Xanthobacter dioxanivorans: one gene and its partner. Each later gene encodes a partner of the first gene's protein in a complex. Links are inferred from orthologs where the notes say so. Each region holds a gene or a part of one and is shown in the gene's direction. Other genes may lie near its edges. The genes, in order: EZH22_RS27425 and dnaG.

Region 1 (7,114 bases):
CGGTGCTCGCTGGCGGCGCGGCCGCGCCGGCGCGGGCGGCGGAGGACGGGACGTCCGGCCTGCCGGTGCCCCGCTTCGTCTCGCTCAAGGCCGATACCGTCAATGTGCGCAACGGTCCCAACAAGGACCATGACGTGTCCTGGGTGTTCACCCGCGCCGGCCTGCCGGTGGAGGTGACCGCCGAATACGGCACCTGGCGGCGGATCCGCGATTCCGACGGCTCGGAGGGATGGGTCTACCATTCCATGGTGTCGCTGCGCCGCACCGCCCTCGTGGCGCCGTGGCTGAAGGGCGAGACCGTGCCCCTGCGCGCCGGGCCGGATGCCGAGGCCCGCGTCGTCGCGCAGCTGGAGCCGAAGGTGCTCGGCGTGGTGAAGTCCTGCGACGGCAAGTTCTGCCGCCTCTCCGGCGACGGCTTCGACGGCTATGTGCAGCAGGCGCAGCTCTTCGGCGTCTATCCCAACGAGAAGGTGGAATAGGCCGGGCCGTCCCGTCCGGCGCCGCGGCGCGCGCCAGCCGGGCGTCAGCCGGCGGCGGCCTCGTCCACCGGGCGGCCGCGATAGCGGATGAGCAGCGGCACGGTGAGCGTCATGGGGTGGGAAATGCCGTGCTCCCACAGCCCGTCCTCGCCCCAGCAGTCGCCGTGGTCGCCGCACACGACGATGGTGGCGTCGGCGAAGCGCTCCAGCAGCGGGGCGATCATGCGGTCCACATATTCGCAGCACAGGCGCTGGCGCTCGCGGCAGGTCTCGGCCCGGTTGACCTTCTGGAAGGGCAGGCAGGGATTGTCCGCCCGGTCCCACGGCGCGCCTTCGTGGTAATAAGGTACGTGCGTCTCGCCGATGTTCATGAAGATGAACAGGTTGCGCCGCGTCTCCCGGGCCAGCGCCTTCTCGATGAAGGCGAGCTGGGCGGCGACCCCCTTGTCGCCGGTGAAGAGAAACTGCTCGAAGCTGCCGGTGAGCTTCTTCGAGACCGGCGTCTTCGGATCGAACCAGCCCATGGCCGCGGTGCCCACCGTGGCGTAGCGGGCGTTGCGGAAGCCGGAGACAATGTCGTCGCCGCTCACCGAGAAGCCCGGCCGGGCATGCCCCGGCGCGCCGGCGCGGTCGAGGCGGAAGAGGCGGGCGAACTTGGGGTTGAGGAACGGTGTCTCGAGCTCGGCCACGCCCGGGGTGAAGCCGGCGAACATGGCCATGTGCGACGCATAGGTGAAATGCGCCGGCGCCTGCGCCCGGTAGAGGGGCGAGATGGCTTTCATCGCCGGTGCGTTGGCCGCGACGAAGGTGTCGAAGCGGCACGAGTCGATGGTGATGAAGAGGACGCTGTCGGGGGTCACGCGCATCGGGCGGCTGCCAGGAACGAGAAGCAGGGGGAAAGCGGGCGCGCGGCGGGCCGCCGCGCCTTAGTTCCCGCCGTCATTGTTGGCCGTGCCGCAGGTGTAGCCGACGAAGCAGCGCGGATTGTCCGCCGTGGGAAGCCAGGCCGGGCTGGTGGTCTGGCCCTCGGCGCAATAGCGCTCGTCGCGGACGTAGCGCTGGGCGTTGCCACCGCCGGTGGGGACCAGGATGAAGCCCTGGGTGCGCACGACGGACGAGAGGCCGCTGCAGGTGGAGGGCGGTACCGGAATGGCCATCATGCCCTCCGGCGGCGGCGTGCCCTGGCCATAGATGGCGGTGCCGTCGATGGGCACCGGCACGCCGGCGGCGCCGAGGTCCGGCGGCGGCGTCAGGGGATCCGACTGTCCGAGCGCGGCGGAGGACAGGGACACGACCGTCGCCGCCAGCACGGCGATGCGAATCGACCCGGCATGAAACGCCCGCATGAACCACCCCCTGCATTCTGCCGCCGGGGAACGGCTCTACCTCACCTTGCGGGGCGTGCAAAGGGAAAGTGCGGCCCCGGCGACCGGCGCGGGCCCATGGCGGCTCAACGCTTCGGTGGGTTTTTCCCGCTATCCTCACGCCGCGCGGCCAGATGGTTCGTGCCGATCGATGCGGAACTTGGTAAGGAAATCACCCTCCAGCGGATCCCGGCTTCCATGCTCGACCTCCCCAACAAGGGCGACCTCGACCCGTCCTATCGTCAGGCCCCGCACAATGTGGAGGCGGAACAGGCGCTGCTCGGCGCCATCCTGGTGAACAACGAGGCGTTCTATCGCGTCTCCGACTTCCTCGAGCCGTCCCATTTCTACGAGCCCATCCACGCGCGCATCTACGAGCTGTCGTCCGCCCTGGTGCGCGCCGGCAAGCTGGCCACGCCGGTCACGCTCAAGACGTTCCTGCCCGCCGACCTCGACGTGGCCGGGCTGACCGGCCCGCAATACCTCGCCCGCCTCGCCGCCGAGGCCACCACCATCATCAATGCCGAGGACTACGGCCGTACCATCTACGACCTCTCGGTGCGGCGCGAGCTCATCCGCATCGGCGAGGAGATCGTCAACGAGGCGTATGACGCCCCGGTGGACGCCACGCCGCAGAACCAGATCGAGCAGGCGGAAAAGCGCCTCTACGAGATCGCCGAGACGGGCCGCTACGACGGCGGCTTCCTCAGGTTCGGCGAGGCCCTGCGCGAATCGGTGGACATGGCCTCCAAGGCCTTCCAGCGCGACGGGCACCTGTCGGGCATCGCCACCGCGCTCGACGACCTCGACCACCAGATGGGCGGGCTCCAGCCGTCCGACCTGGTCATCCTTGCCGGGCGCCCCGCCATGGGCAAGACCTCGCTTGCCACCAACATCGCCTTCAACATCGCCGCCGCCTATCGCGGCGAGCAGCGGCCGGACGGGGCGCTGGAAACGCTGTCCGGCGGCATCGTCGGGTTCTTCTCCCTCGAAATGTCGGCGGAACAGCTGGCCACGCGTATCCTCGCCGAGCAGGCGGAGATCGCCTCCTACAAGATCCGCCGCGGCGACATCTCCGAGAGCGAGTTCGCCAAGCTCGCCGCCGCCGCCCAGACCATGCAGACCATCCCGCTCTACATCGACGACACGGGCGGCCTCTCCATCGCCCAGCTCGTCGCCCGGGCGCGCCGGCTGAAGCGCCAGCGCGGGCTTGATTTCATGGTGGTGGACTATCTCCAGCTGCTGTCGGGCACGTCCAAGAGCTCGTCCCAGGGGCGCGTGCAGGAGATCACCGAGATCACCACCGGCCTAAAAGCCTTGGCGAAGGAGCTGCAAGTGCCCATCATGGCCCTGTCCCAGCTCTCGCGACAGGTGGAGTCGCGGGACGACAAGAGGCCGCAACTGTCGGACCTGCGCGAATCCGGCTCCATCGAGCAGGACGCCGACGTGGTCATGTTCGTGTTCCGGGAGGAATATTATCTGAAGAGCAAGGAGCCGAAACCGGGCACAGAGGAGTGGTTCAAGTGGGAGATCGAGATGAAGGCGGCCGAGAACACGGCCGAAATCATCATCGGAAAGCAGCGCCACGGTCCGACGGGGACGGTAAAGGTGCATTTCGAGCCCCAGTTCACCCGCTTCTCCAACCTGGCGCGGGAGGACCACCTGCCGGACCGCCGCTAGCGGTCCCGCCGGCCGATCCGGTCCGCGTCGAGGCCCTCGCCCGCGAGGAGCGCGAGGCGGGCGCGGTCCTGACCATCGATCTCGACGCCATCGCCGACAACTGGCGCACCCTGTCCGCCCTTGCCGCGCCCGCCGAATGCGCCGCCGTGGTGAAGGCCGATGCCTACGGCCTCGGCATCGAGCCCGTCGCCCCCGCTTTGTGGCGCGCCGGGGCCCGGACCTTCTTCGTCGCGCATTTCAAGGAAGCGGTGGCCCTGCGCGCGCTGCTGCCGGACGCGGTCATCTACGTCCTCAACGGCCTCCTGCCCGACACCGCCCCGGACTTCGCCGCGGCGCAGGTGCGGCCGGTGCTCGGCTCGGTGGCGGAAGTCTCCGAATGGAGCGATTTCTGCCGCGACCGCTCGGCCGACATCCCGGCGGCGATCCATGTGGATACCGGCATGCACCGGCTCGGCCTGTCCCTCGAGGAGGCGGTGCAGCTCTCCGGCACGTTCCGCCTGCTCGGCTTCAAGCCGAGCCTGATCATGAGCCATCTCGCCTGCGCCGACCTGCCGGGCCATGTGCTCACCGCGCGCCAGCGCCTCGTTTTCGCTGACGTGGCGCGGCGCTTTCCCGGCGTTCCCGCCTCCCTCGCCAACTCGGCCGGAACCCTGCTCGGCCGGGATTTCCGCTTCGACCTGGTGCGGCCGGGCATCTTCCTCTATGGCGGCGTCGCCATCGCCGGCGTGCCGCCGCTGCGCCCCGTGGTGCGGCTCGAGGTGAAGGTGGTGCAGGTGTCCACGGCGCCGGCCGGGGAGACGGTGGGCTACGGTGCCGCCGAGCGCCTGAAGCGGCCGAGCCGGCTCGCCACCGTCTCCATCGGCTATGCGGACGGGCTGTTCCGCGCCGGCGGCTCCTCGGACGCGGCCAAGGGGGTGGAGGCCATCCTCGCCGGCAAGCGCTGCCATCTCGTGGGTCGGGTCTCCATGGACCTCGCCACCCTCGACATCACCGACCTGCCGGAAGGCTCGGTCCAGCGCGGCGATACGGCGGTGTTCCTTGGCGACGGCATCTCGGTGGACGACCTCGCCGTCCGTTCCGGCACCATCGGCTACGAGGTGCTCGCCTCCCTCGGCACGCGCTATGCGCGGCGCTACGTGGGCGGGGGATCGGGCGGCGGCTGAGGCTCCGCGCCGGCCGGTGCCGAGGCGCCGCGGAGCGCCGCCGCGCAGGCCTCCTCGAACCAGCCGATCCGCGCCTCGAAGGCCGGGCTCAGGCGCTGCGGCGCGTCCATCTGCCGGGCCATGGTCTGGAGCCGCTCGCAGACCGCGTTGTCCTCGCCCATCACGCGCCGCACGTGGAACGGCACGATGCGGGACACCGCGGCCGCGGCGATGCGGTCGATGACGCCGCGCACGCCGCGCCGGGCCGCCGGCTCCGGGGCCGGCAGGAGCCAGCCGTCGAGCCGGGAGAGGCCGGGGGCGAGCGGCGCGTAGCGGTAGGCCAGCACGCGGTAATGGGCGCGGCCGAACAGGTCGACGGCGTGGAACTGGGACAGGCCGAGGCTCGGAAACACGTTCAGGATCACGTAGTCACGCGGCAGGTAGGTGCCGGCCCGACAGGCCGCGAGGATGCGCCCGGCCGGGTCGTCGCCGGCCTCGGTGGTGTAGAGGCTGTGCCGGCCGAACCGGGCATAGGTGACGTCCGCGGCCTTCAGGTAGCCGTTGCGCCCGAAGGTGGTCGGGTGCACGGCGACGAGGTGGTAGTCGTCGAGGCCGATATGGGTGAGGAACTTCCAGTTGGCCCGGATCTCGCCGCCGATCCGGCGGGCCTGCCCGCGCGCCGGGCACAGGGTTTCCATGAGCGGCGCCGTGTCGCCGAGGAAATCGGCGAGGCTTTCGCTGTGGCCCGGCGACGGGAAGCGGCCGAAGAGGAGCCCGCCGCACACCCCGAGCTCCACCGGCGCGAGCCGTGCGTCGAGGGCCTTGGGACTGGTGCCGAAGGCCTCGTCGCAGACCGGGATGCCGAGGGCGAGCCCGTCCTTGTTGTAGCGCCAGTGGTGGAAGGCGCAGACCACCGGGCCACGCCCGCGATCGCCGGTGCGCAGGGGATGCAGGCGGTGGGCGCAGCGGTTCTCGAAGCCGCGGATCTCCTCCCCGAAGCGCTGCACGAAGATGGAGCGGCCGCCGAGCACGGTGCGGAACCATTGGCCGTCCTCGGCCACGTCCGCGACCATGCCGAGAAAGGTCCACAGCCGCCCGAGGGCGGCCTGCTCGCGGGCGAAGGCCGCCTCGTCCCAGGCCCCCCGCGCCCAGTCGCCGGAGAGGGTTTCCTCGGCCGAGCCGGCCGGGACCGGGGGCATGCCGGGATCCGGTCGCGTGACGCTTTCGCCGGACACGCACGTCCTCCCCGACCCGGCGCCCGCGGGCGCTTCGTGTTTCCAGATTGAGGTACCCCTTAGCAGATGGGCCCGGCGCCTGCCATCGCGGCGCGCCACATCCACGCGCTGCAACCCGACGCCGGGCCTCCCGTGGGCGGAGCCGGGCGGGGTGGGCCATGGGGCGAGGCGAAACGTGGTGTAATGGGAAACATGCGGCCGCGGATTCGGCCCCTCGTTCCCACATCGTGCCGGGCGGCTCGGCGGCACCTCAGGAAGGCTCCATGGCGCGGCGCGATCATTCCTTCATCTGCCAGTCCTGCGGCGCCGTCTACACGCGCTGGCAGGGCAAGTGCGAGGCGTGCGGCGGCTGGAACACCATCGCGGAGGAAGTGGCGGTCGCCGCCAGCGTGCCGGCGGCCCAGCGCTCCAGCCGGAAGGGGCGGGCGGTGGCGCTGGAAACCCTGCAGGGCACGGCCAAGCCCGCGCCGCGCCTCATCTGCGGCATCGGCGAGCTCGACCGGGTGGCGGGGGGTGGTTTCGTGCCCGGCTCCGTCCTCCTCATCGGCGGCGACCCGGGCATCGGCAAGTCGACGCTGCTGGTGCAGGCCTCGGCCGCGCTGGCGGAGCGCGGGCAACGGGTGGTCTATGTCTCGGGCGAGGAGGCGGTGGACCAGGTGCGCCTGCGCGCCCAGCGGCTCGGCCTCGACCGGGCGGAGGTGGGCCTCGCCGCCGAGACCAACGCCGAGAACATCATCGCCACCCTTTCAGGCGGCCCGCCCGTTCACATGGTCGTGATCGATTCCATCCAGACCATGTGGTCCGACAGCGTCGAATCCGCCCCCGGCACGGTGACGCAGGTGCGCACGTCCGCCCAGCTCCTGGTGCGCTATGCCAAGCAGACCGGGGCCTGCGTCATCCTCGTGGGCCACGTCACCAAGGACGGGCAGATCGCCGGCCCGCGGGTGGTGGAGCACATGGTGGACGCGGTGTTCTCGTTCGAGGGCGACGGCGGCCACCAGTTCCGCATCCTGCGGGCGCAGAAGAACCGCTTCGGACCCACCGACGAGATCGGCGTGTTCGAGATGACAGGGCGCGGCCTCGCCGAGGTGGCGAACCCCTCCGAGCTGTTCCTGTCCAACCGTGACGCCGGTGCTCCCGGGACCGCCGTCTTCGCCGGCATGGAAGGCACGCGGCCGGTGCTGGTGGAGATCCAGGCGCTGGTGGCCCCGTCC
Region 2 (7,216 bases), 2.4 Mb from region 1 along the record:
TAGTGGCGCATGAGGTCAGTGGCGCTGATGACGCCGATGAGCGTGTATTCTTCCATCACCGGCAGATGCCGCACCTGGTGCTCGTCCATGAGACGCAGGACGGTGGCGATGCCGTCGTCGAGGCGGCAGGAGATGACCTCCCGCTTGAGCAGGCTCGCAAGCAGCATGCGCGGGGTGTTGCTTCCGTGCTCCAGAAGCGCGCGCGTCACGTCGCGCTCGGAGAACACGCCCATCACGGTGCTCCCCTCGGTGCCGCAGATGTCGGTGACGATGACGGAGGAGATGTTCTCCCGCTTCATCACCCGGACGGCGTCGGCCACGGTCTCCTGCATGCGCAGGGTGACAACGCGGGTATGGCGCTTCTCGCGCAGGATATCGTCGACGGTGATCATGATGTCCTCCCCTGGCGGCGCCTGCCGCCTCGTATGCGGACCGTTCAATGCGGCCCTTGGACACTGATGCTGGTATTCAGAATACATTCTGTCAACGCGCAGTGCGGGAGGAGGGAGGGGGGATTTTGCTGCATCGCAACGACAGGGCGCAGCTATCCATGCGTCATTACCTGCCCTAACGCCTATTCGGCGATCTGATATGATGTATTCAATACGCCGCGCGGAGAATCACACGTTGCGGCGGGCGGTGGGAATTCCGGCGACCGGCCGAGCGCGTCGACGAGCCTAAGGCGAAGGGGTGCGATGACGTACCAGGATATCAACGTGAAGCCGATCGAGACGGAATCGAGCTTCCGGATGAAGGCCTACAAGGCGCTGAAGGCGGCCATCATGGAGATGGACATCTACAGCCACCCCGAGGAAATCCGCCTCGAGGAGCGTCAGCTCTCCGAGAAGCTGGGCGTCTCCCGCACGCCGATCCGCGAGGCCATGACCCTTCTGGAGCAGGAAGGGTTCGTGCGCTCGGTACCGCGCCGCGGCATCTTCGTGGTCCGCAAGTCCAAGCGGGAGATCATCGAGATGATCACCGTCTGGGCCGCCCTAGAGGGCATGGCGGCGCGGCTGGCCTGCGAGCGGGCGAGCGAGGCCGAGATCCGCCTCCTGCGCGAGAATGTGCGCGCCTTCGCCAACCGCGACCCGGAAGAGTTCGTGTCCGAGTATTCGGAGGCCAACCTCGCCTTTCACAAGCTCATCATCCGCATGTCCGGCTGCGCGCTGATCGGCGAGACGACCGAGAGCCTGTTCCCGCATATGCGCGGCGTGCGCAAGGTCACCATCGGCCAGGATCACCGGGCGCAGCGCTCCATCCTCGACCACACCCGCATCGTGGAAGCCATCGAGAAGCGCGACGCGGATCTTGCCGAGCGTCTGGTGCGCGAGCACACGCTGGGCCTCGCCCGGCACGTGGCAGAGCACGGCCACTTCCTCGACTGACCTTGCCTGGACTGACCTTGTCCGGACGGACCTTTCCGGACTGACCTTTCCGGACTGACCTTTCGGTGTTTTCGGATTAAAGAGGGGGGCGCCCCTCCGGGGGAGAAGGGACCCATGCGGCATGGGTCCGCACAAGGGCAGCCTCCTCATCCCATGCGCTATGCCAATCTCGTCAAGAACATCTCCAACTGGCCCACCTACTTCGCCTTCAAGTACGGCCTGACCCAGGCGCCCGTGGCCCATTTCCGGCTGCGCTCGGGCGTCGAGGTGAAGGTGCCGCGCGAGGTGCTGCACGAGTTCAAGGAAGTGTTCTTCGACGAGGCCTACCTCAAGGGGATGCCGCTCCCGGTGCAGCCCGGCGATACCGTCGTCGACATCGGCGCGAACATCGGCGCCTTCAGCATGTTCGCCCTGCATCGCCTGGCGGCCGGACGGGTGATCGCCTTCGAGCCGGACCCGGTCAATTTCGCTCACCTGTCCGCCAACGCCGCCCTCGCCGCCGGCCGGCTGGTGCCGGTGCCGCAGGCCATCTCCGACACGGCGGGGGAAATGACCTTCCATCGTGGAAATGCAGGCGGCGTCTCCACCTCCGGTTCGCTGCTGAGCACGAAGGGGGAGAAGGTGACGGTGGCGACGACGACGCTCGAGGAGGCCTTTGCCCGCCACGGCATCGAAAGCTGCGCCTTCCTCAAGATGGATTGCGAGGGCGCCGAGTTTTCCATCCTCTATGGCGCGTCCGACGGCGTGCTGAAGCGCATCCGCCAGATGGTGATCGAGGTGCATGACCAGAAGCAGTCGCCGCGCACCCGCGCCGACCTGAAGGCCCACCTCGTCGCCAAGGGCTTCCGTCTCAGGGACGGCATGCACGATCTGCTGTGGGCGTGGCGGGAGGACTGAACCTTCCCGAAGCCCTCGCCACTCCGAGGCCTCCCTGGCCCCCCAACGAAAAAGGCCGGCTCCAGGATATCCCCGGCGCCGGCCTTTTCAGTCCAGGGGCGGCGCGCTCAGGCCGCCTTGCTCTTCTCGATCATCTGCACGAAGCGATCGAAGAGATAGTGGCTGTCGTGCGGGCCGGGGCTCGCCTCGGGATGGTACTGCACCGAGAAGACCGGCCGGTCGGCCAGCGCGATGCCGGCATTGGAGCCGTCGAACAGGGAGACGTGGGTCTCGATCGCATTTTCCGGCAAGCTGCCACGATCCACGGCGAAACCGTGGTTCATGGAGGTGATCTCCACCTTGCCGGTGGTGAGGTCCTTCACCGGGTGGTTCGCGCCGTGGTGCCCCTGGTGCATCTTCATGGTGCGCCCGCCCACCGCGAGGCCGATCATCTGGTGGCCGAGGCAGATGCCGAAGGTGGGCACGCCGCTGGCGATGATCTCGCGAATCACCGGCACCGCATATTCCCCCGTCGCCGCCGGATCGCCCGGGCCGTTGGAGAGGAAGACGCCGTCCGGCTTCAGCGCCAGGATGTCCCCGGCCGAGGCCGTGGCCGGCACCACCGTCACCTTGCAGCCGGCGCTGGCGAGCAGGCGCAGGATGTTGCGCTTCACGCCATAGTCCACCGCCACCACATGGTGGCGGGGCGCATCCTCGCGGCCGTATCCGGTCGCCCAGCCCCAGGTGGTCTCGTCCCAGGCGAAGCGCTGGGCCGAGGTGACGCCAGGCACGAGGTCCATGCCCACGAGGCCGGGCCACTGGCGCGCCTCGGCCTTGAGCGCGTCGAGATCGAAGACGCCGTCGCGGGAATGGGCGATGACCGCGTTGGGCATGCCGCCCTCGCGGATGAGGGCGGTGAGCGCGCGGGTGTCGATGCCGCTGATGCCGGGGATGCCGCGCGCCTTCAGCCACTCGTCGAGGTGGCGGGTGGCGCGGTAGTTGGACGGCTCGGTCACCGCTGTGCGCAGCACCACGCCGCGCACGCCGGAGGACTGGGCCATGGACACCGTCTCGATGTCCTCTTCGTTGGTGCCCACATTGCCGATGTGCGGGAAGGTGAAGGTGATGATCTGGCCCGCATAGGAGGGATCCGTGAGGATCTCCTCGTAGCCGGTGATGGCGGTGTTGAAGCACACCTCGCCAGCCAGGCTCGCCTCGGCACCGATGCCGAAGCCTTCGAGCACCGTGCCGTCGGCGAGGACGAGCACAGCCGTGGGCTTGGGCTCGCTCCAGCCTTCGGCGGGGGGCGTCGCATCCCGGCCCGCGGCCGGGGCGGTCAGGGCGTGGTCTTGTTCGTTCGTCATGGATCGCCTAGATAGAGGCTCACGCGCGACGTTTCCAGCGTCAAGCGCGTGAATTTGTGCGTCGCGGTGCATGTGGACCCGCAGATGTCGGGCCACGGCTGCGGTCGAAAGCGCGGTCGAGCGGACGCAGGGAGCCTCCTGCGGAGGCGTGGCGGCCACGCGGAAGAGGCCCGGCCGCCTTCTCCCTCCCGCGCCAGCACTTCCATCCGGATCACAATTGCAACAAGGACAACGTTCCGTGCTTCGTGACGACATCAATGCGGCTCTGAAAGAGTCACTGAAGGCCCAGGACAAGCGCCGCACCGGCACGCTGCGCCTGATCAACGCGGCGCTGAAGGACCGCGACATCGAGCAGCGCGGCCACGGCAAGGACCCCCTGACCGACGACGAACTGCGGGCGCTCCTCGCGAAGATGGTGAAGCAGCGCGAGGAGAGCGCGAAGATCTATGACGAGGCCGGGCGCCCCGAGCTCGCCGCGCAGGAGCGCGAGGAGATCACCTACATCCAGGCCTTCCTGCCGCAGCAGCTCTCCGAGGCCGACACCCGCGCCGCCATCGCCGCGGTGATCGCCGAGATCGAGGCCAAGGGCATCAAGGACATGGGCCGCACCATGGCGGTCCTCAAGGAGCGCCATGCCGGCGCCATCGACTTCGGCAAGGCCTCTGGCTGGGTGAAGGACGCGCTCACCAACGCGGGCTGACGCTGTCCGCCCCACCTTTGGGGCCGCCCCGACCACGCGTCGGCGGCGGCTCCAGGCCCCGCCCGCGCGCAAAAGGCGCGTGCGCCGGCAACCCGATGGCGGGGACGGCCGGCGTCCGGCAGCAGCGCGCCTGACCGCGGGCAGGCCGCAGAAAGAGAATTTAACACCGGAAGGTGGTATTCAGGACATCGGCCAGCGAACCCGTGACAGCCGGGCCCGTGCCGAAAGGGCCGGCCGATCAGCGATTGCCTTGGCCCCGACTGCGGCGGGCAGCATGTGCGCACGCATTTCGCGAGATGACCGGCTGTGGATAACGAGGATAGTGCGAGCCGGCGCGGCCGGCGCGGCCGCGCCCCCCACCGGCATGCGATCGGCGCTGCCGCACCCGCTCCTGTTTCGCTAGACTGATGGGCTGACGCCCCGGACCCTGACCCGAATGCGCTTCCCACCCGCCTTCCTCGACGAGATCCGCGCCCGCCTCCCGGTGTCCGAGGTGGTGGGCCGGCGGGTCCGGCTGAAGAAGCAAGGACGCGAGTTCGCCGGCCTCTCCCCCTTCAACGCGGAGAAGACCCCGTCCTTCTTCGTCAATGACCAGAAGGGCTTCTACCACTGCTTCTCCTCCGGCAAGCACGGGGACGTGTTCGACTTCCTGATGGAGACCGAGGGCGTGCCCTTCGGCGAAGCGGTGGAGCGTCTCGCCTCCATGGCCGGCCTGCCGGTACCGCAGGCCACCCCCGAGGCGGCGAAGAAGGAAGAGCGCCGGCGCACCCTGTTCGAGGTGATGGCGCTGGCCGCCCGGCATTTCGAGGAGACGCTGCAGTCACGCCTCGGCGCGAAGGCGCGCGGCTATCTCGCCGACCGCGAGCTCGGCGCCGCCACCCAGAAGCGATTCGGCCTCGGCTACGCCGCGGGGGAGCGCTTCCACCTCAAGGAGGCCCTCGGCAAGGCAGGTGTGCCGGTGGAAGACATGGTGGAAGCCGGCCTGCTCATCGCCGGCGACGACATTCCGGTACCCTACGACCGTTTCCGCGACCGGGTGATGTTCCCCATCACCGACCTGAAGGGCCGTATCGTCGCGTTCGGCGGCCGGGCCCTGGAGAAGGACGTCCCGGCCAAGTACCTGAATTCGCCGGAAACCCCGCTCTTTCACAAGGGATCACTGCTCTATAACGGCTTCGCCGCCCGCACCGCCGCCCAGTCGGGGGCGCGGGTGATCGCGGTGGAAGGCTATGTGGACGTGATCGCCATGGCGGAGGCCGGCTTCGGCGCCACCGTCGCCCCCCTGGGCACGGCGCTGACGGAAGAGCAGCTGCAGCTGCTCTGGCGCATGTCCGAGGAGCCGCTGCTGCTGTTCGACGGCGACAAGGCCGGCCGCCGCGCCGCCCATCGCGCCATCGACCTCGCCTTGCCGCACCTGAAGGCCGGCCGCAGCCTCGCCTTCGCCGCCCTGCCGGAGGGGCAGGACCCGGACGACCTCATCCGCCGCTCCGGCCGCGAGGCCATGGAACAGGTGCTGGTGCAGGCCCGGCCGCTGGCGGCGGAATTGTGGGCGCGGGAAAGCGAGGCCGCCTCCCTCGACACGCCGGAACGCCGGGCGGCGCTGGAAGGGCGCCTGAACGAGGTGGTCTCGGCCATCGCCGACGAGACCGTGCGCAAGCACTACCGGCAGGACCTGCTGGGCCGCTTCAACGCCCTCATCGCCCCCCAGGAACGCGGGCCGGCCAAGGGACGACGCGAGAGCTGGCAGGCGGGCCCCCGGGCCCGCAAGGGCACTCCCCTTCCCCCGCCCCTGGTGCCCCGAGGCACGGAAATCGCCCGCAGCGCCCTGGTGCGCGGACCCATGGCGGCGTTGCCGCGCAATGAGGCCCTGCTGCTGTTCTGCCTCATCAACCACGCCTTCCTCCTCGACGAGGCCAGCGAGGAGGTGGCGAACCTGCCCTTGGCCAATCCGGAAGCGGACCGGATGCGCCGGGCGCTGGTCGAAGCCAATCTCGACGGCCTCGACGCCGCGAGCCTTGCCGAACGCCTCGGACAGGCGGATCTTGAGGCCCTGACCCGCCGGGTAAGAGCCCTGGCCGACCCGCGGCACGACTGGCCGGCATATCCTGATACCGCACCAGCCGACGTCCGGCTCTGGTGGCATCAGCGTATGGCCTTGCATCACAAGGCTCACGCGCTATCTAGAGAGTTGAAGGAGGCCGAGCGCACCTTGGGGGAGGACCCCAGTGAAGCGAATTTCGCCTGGCTTCGGGATGTCCGCGAGCGCCTGTCGGCGCTGGACGGGACCGAGGCATTGGTGGAAGGCTTCGGTGCGTCGTCAGGCCGGAGCGCGGCGCGATCCATCTAGGAGCGGGCATGCGAATTTTTATTTCGCCCGGGCGGGCATGGCGCTGAAAGATGCCATAGTCCGGCGCGAAGCAGAACGGAAGGCAGCCTAGCGCATCCACCATTGGGGTTGGAAGGACGTTCAGGCTGGTTTAACGGGATGGCGTCAAAAAAGCCGCTCCCGGGCACAAGGGCAAAAGGTGGCGAGGCCGAGGGGCCGCGCCGCCGTTCTGCTGTTGTCATTCGGCGGGATCAGCAGGAGAAGTCTATGGCGAAGCAAGCTTCCGAGACGACCGAGGCTCCGGAGAAGGAGACCGACGCGCCCGACGGCCCGTTGCTCGACCTCTCGGACGCCGCCGTCCGGAAGATGATCAAGAACGCCAAGCGGCGGGGCTACGTGACCTACGAGCAGCTCAATGAGGTGATGCCCTCCGAGGAGGTCACCTCCGAGCAGATCGAAGACACCCTCGCCATGCTCAACGACATGGGCATCAACGTCATCGAGGCCGAGGAAGCCGAGGCCGAAGAGGGCAGCGAGGAGGCCGAGACGGCCGACGAGCCCGAGG

The links.
Region 2: the proteins of EZH22_RS27425 (region 1) and dnaG are in contact, whole or in part, in a crystal structure (PDB 2R6A), measured with the Geobacillus stearothermophilus proteins. The link is inferred for Xanthobacter dioxanivorans from one-to-one orthologs. Residues at the interface, in WP_033016901.1 of Geobacillus stearothermophilus: Ser13, Glu15, Ala16, Gln18, Glu91, Leu92, Asp94, Ala95, Val96, Pro97, Thr98, Ala99, Ala100, Asn101, Tyr104, Tyr105, Ile108; in WP_049624496.1 of Geobacillus stearothermophilus: Lys456, Leu457, Leu458, Pro459, Ala460, Asn463, Ala464, Leu467, Leu535, Leu536, Ile537, Ala538, Gln544, Glu545, Asp548, Tyr549, His552.

The regions. Positions count from the first base shown.
Region 1 is NZ_CP063362.1:5,888,941-5,896,054, reverse strand. Bases 1,394-4,282 are described here. They hold EZH22_RS27425 (replicative DNA helicase), read left to right. Parts: upstream 1,394-2,041; coding sequence 2,042-3,523; downstream 3,524-4,282. Other genes in these bases: alr (alanine racemase), read left to right, coding at 3,592-4,282; EZH22_RS27430 (hypothetical protein), read right to left, coding at 1,406-1,825. In the rest of the region: EZH22_RS27440 (SH3 domain-containing protein), read left to right, coding at 1-479; EZH22_RS27435 (alkaline phosphatase family protein), read right to left, coding at 524-1,345; more of alr, read left to right, coding at 4,283-4,686; EZH22_RS27415 (Rieske 2Fe-2S domain-containing protein), read right to left, coding at 4,656-5,864; DNA repair protein RadA, read left to right, coding at 6,164-7,114. UniProt on the Escherichia coli protein: The main replicative DNA helicase, it participates in initiation and elongation during chromosome replication. Travels ahead of the DNA replisome, separating dsDNA into templates for DNA synthesis.
Region 2 is NZ_CP063362.1:3,538,865-3,546,080, reverse strand. What follows is about bases 4,226-7,216. They hold dnaG (DNA primase), read left to right. Parts: upstream 4,226-4,761; coding sequence 4,762-6,672; downstream 6,673-7,216. Other genes in these bases: rpoD (RNA polymerase sigma factor RpoD), read left to right, coding at 6,919-7,216; EZH22_RS16475 (GatB/YqeY domain-containing protein), read left to right, coding at 4,226-4,325. Outside these bases: EZH22_RS16495 (CBS domain-containing protein), read right to left, coding at 1-392; EZH22_RS16490 (GntR family transcriptional regulator), read left to right, coding at 696-1,385; EZH22_RS16485 (FkbM family methyltransferase), read left to right, coding at 1,500-2,282; carA (glutamine-hydrolyzing carbamoyl-phosphate synthase small subunit), read right to left, coding at 2,390-3,625; more of EZH22_RS16475, read left to right, coding at 3,864-4,225. UniProt on the Escherichia coli protein: RNA polymerase that catalyzes the synthesis of short RNA molecules used as primers for DNA polymerase during DNA replication.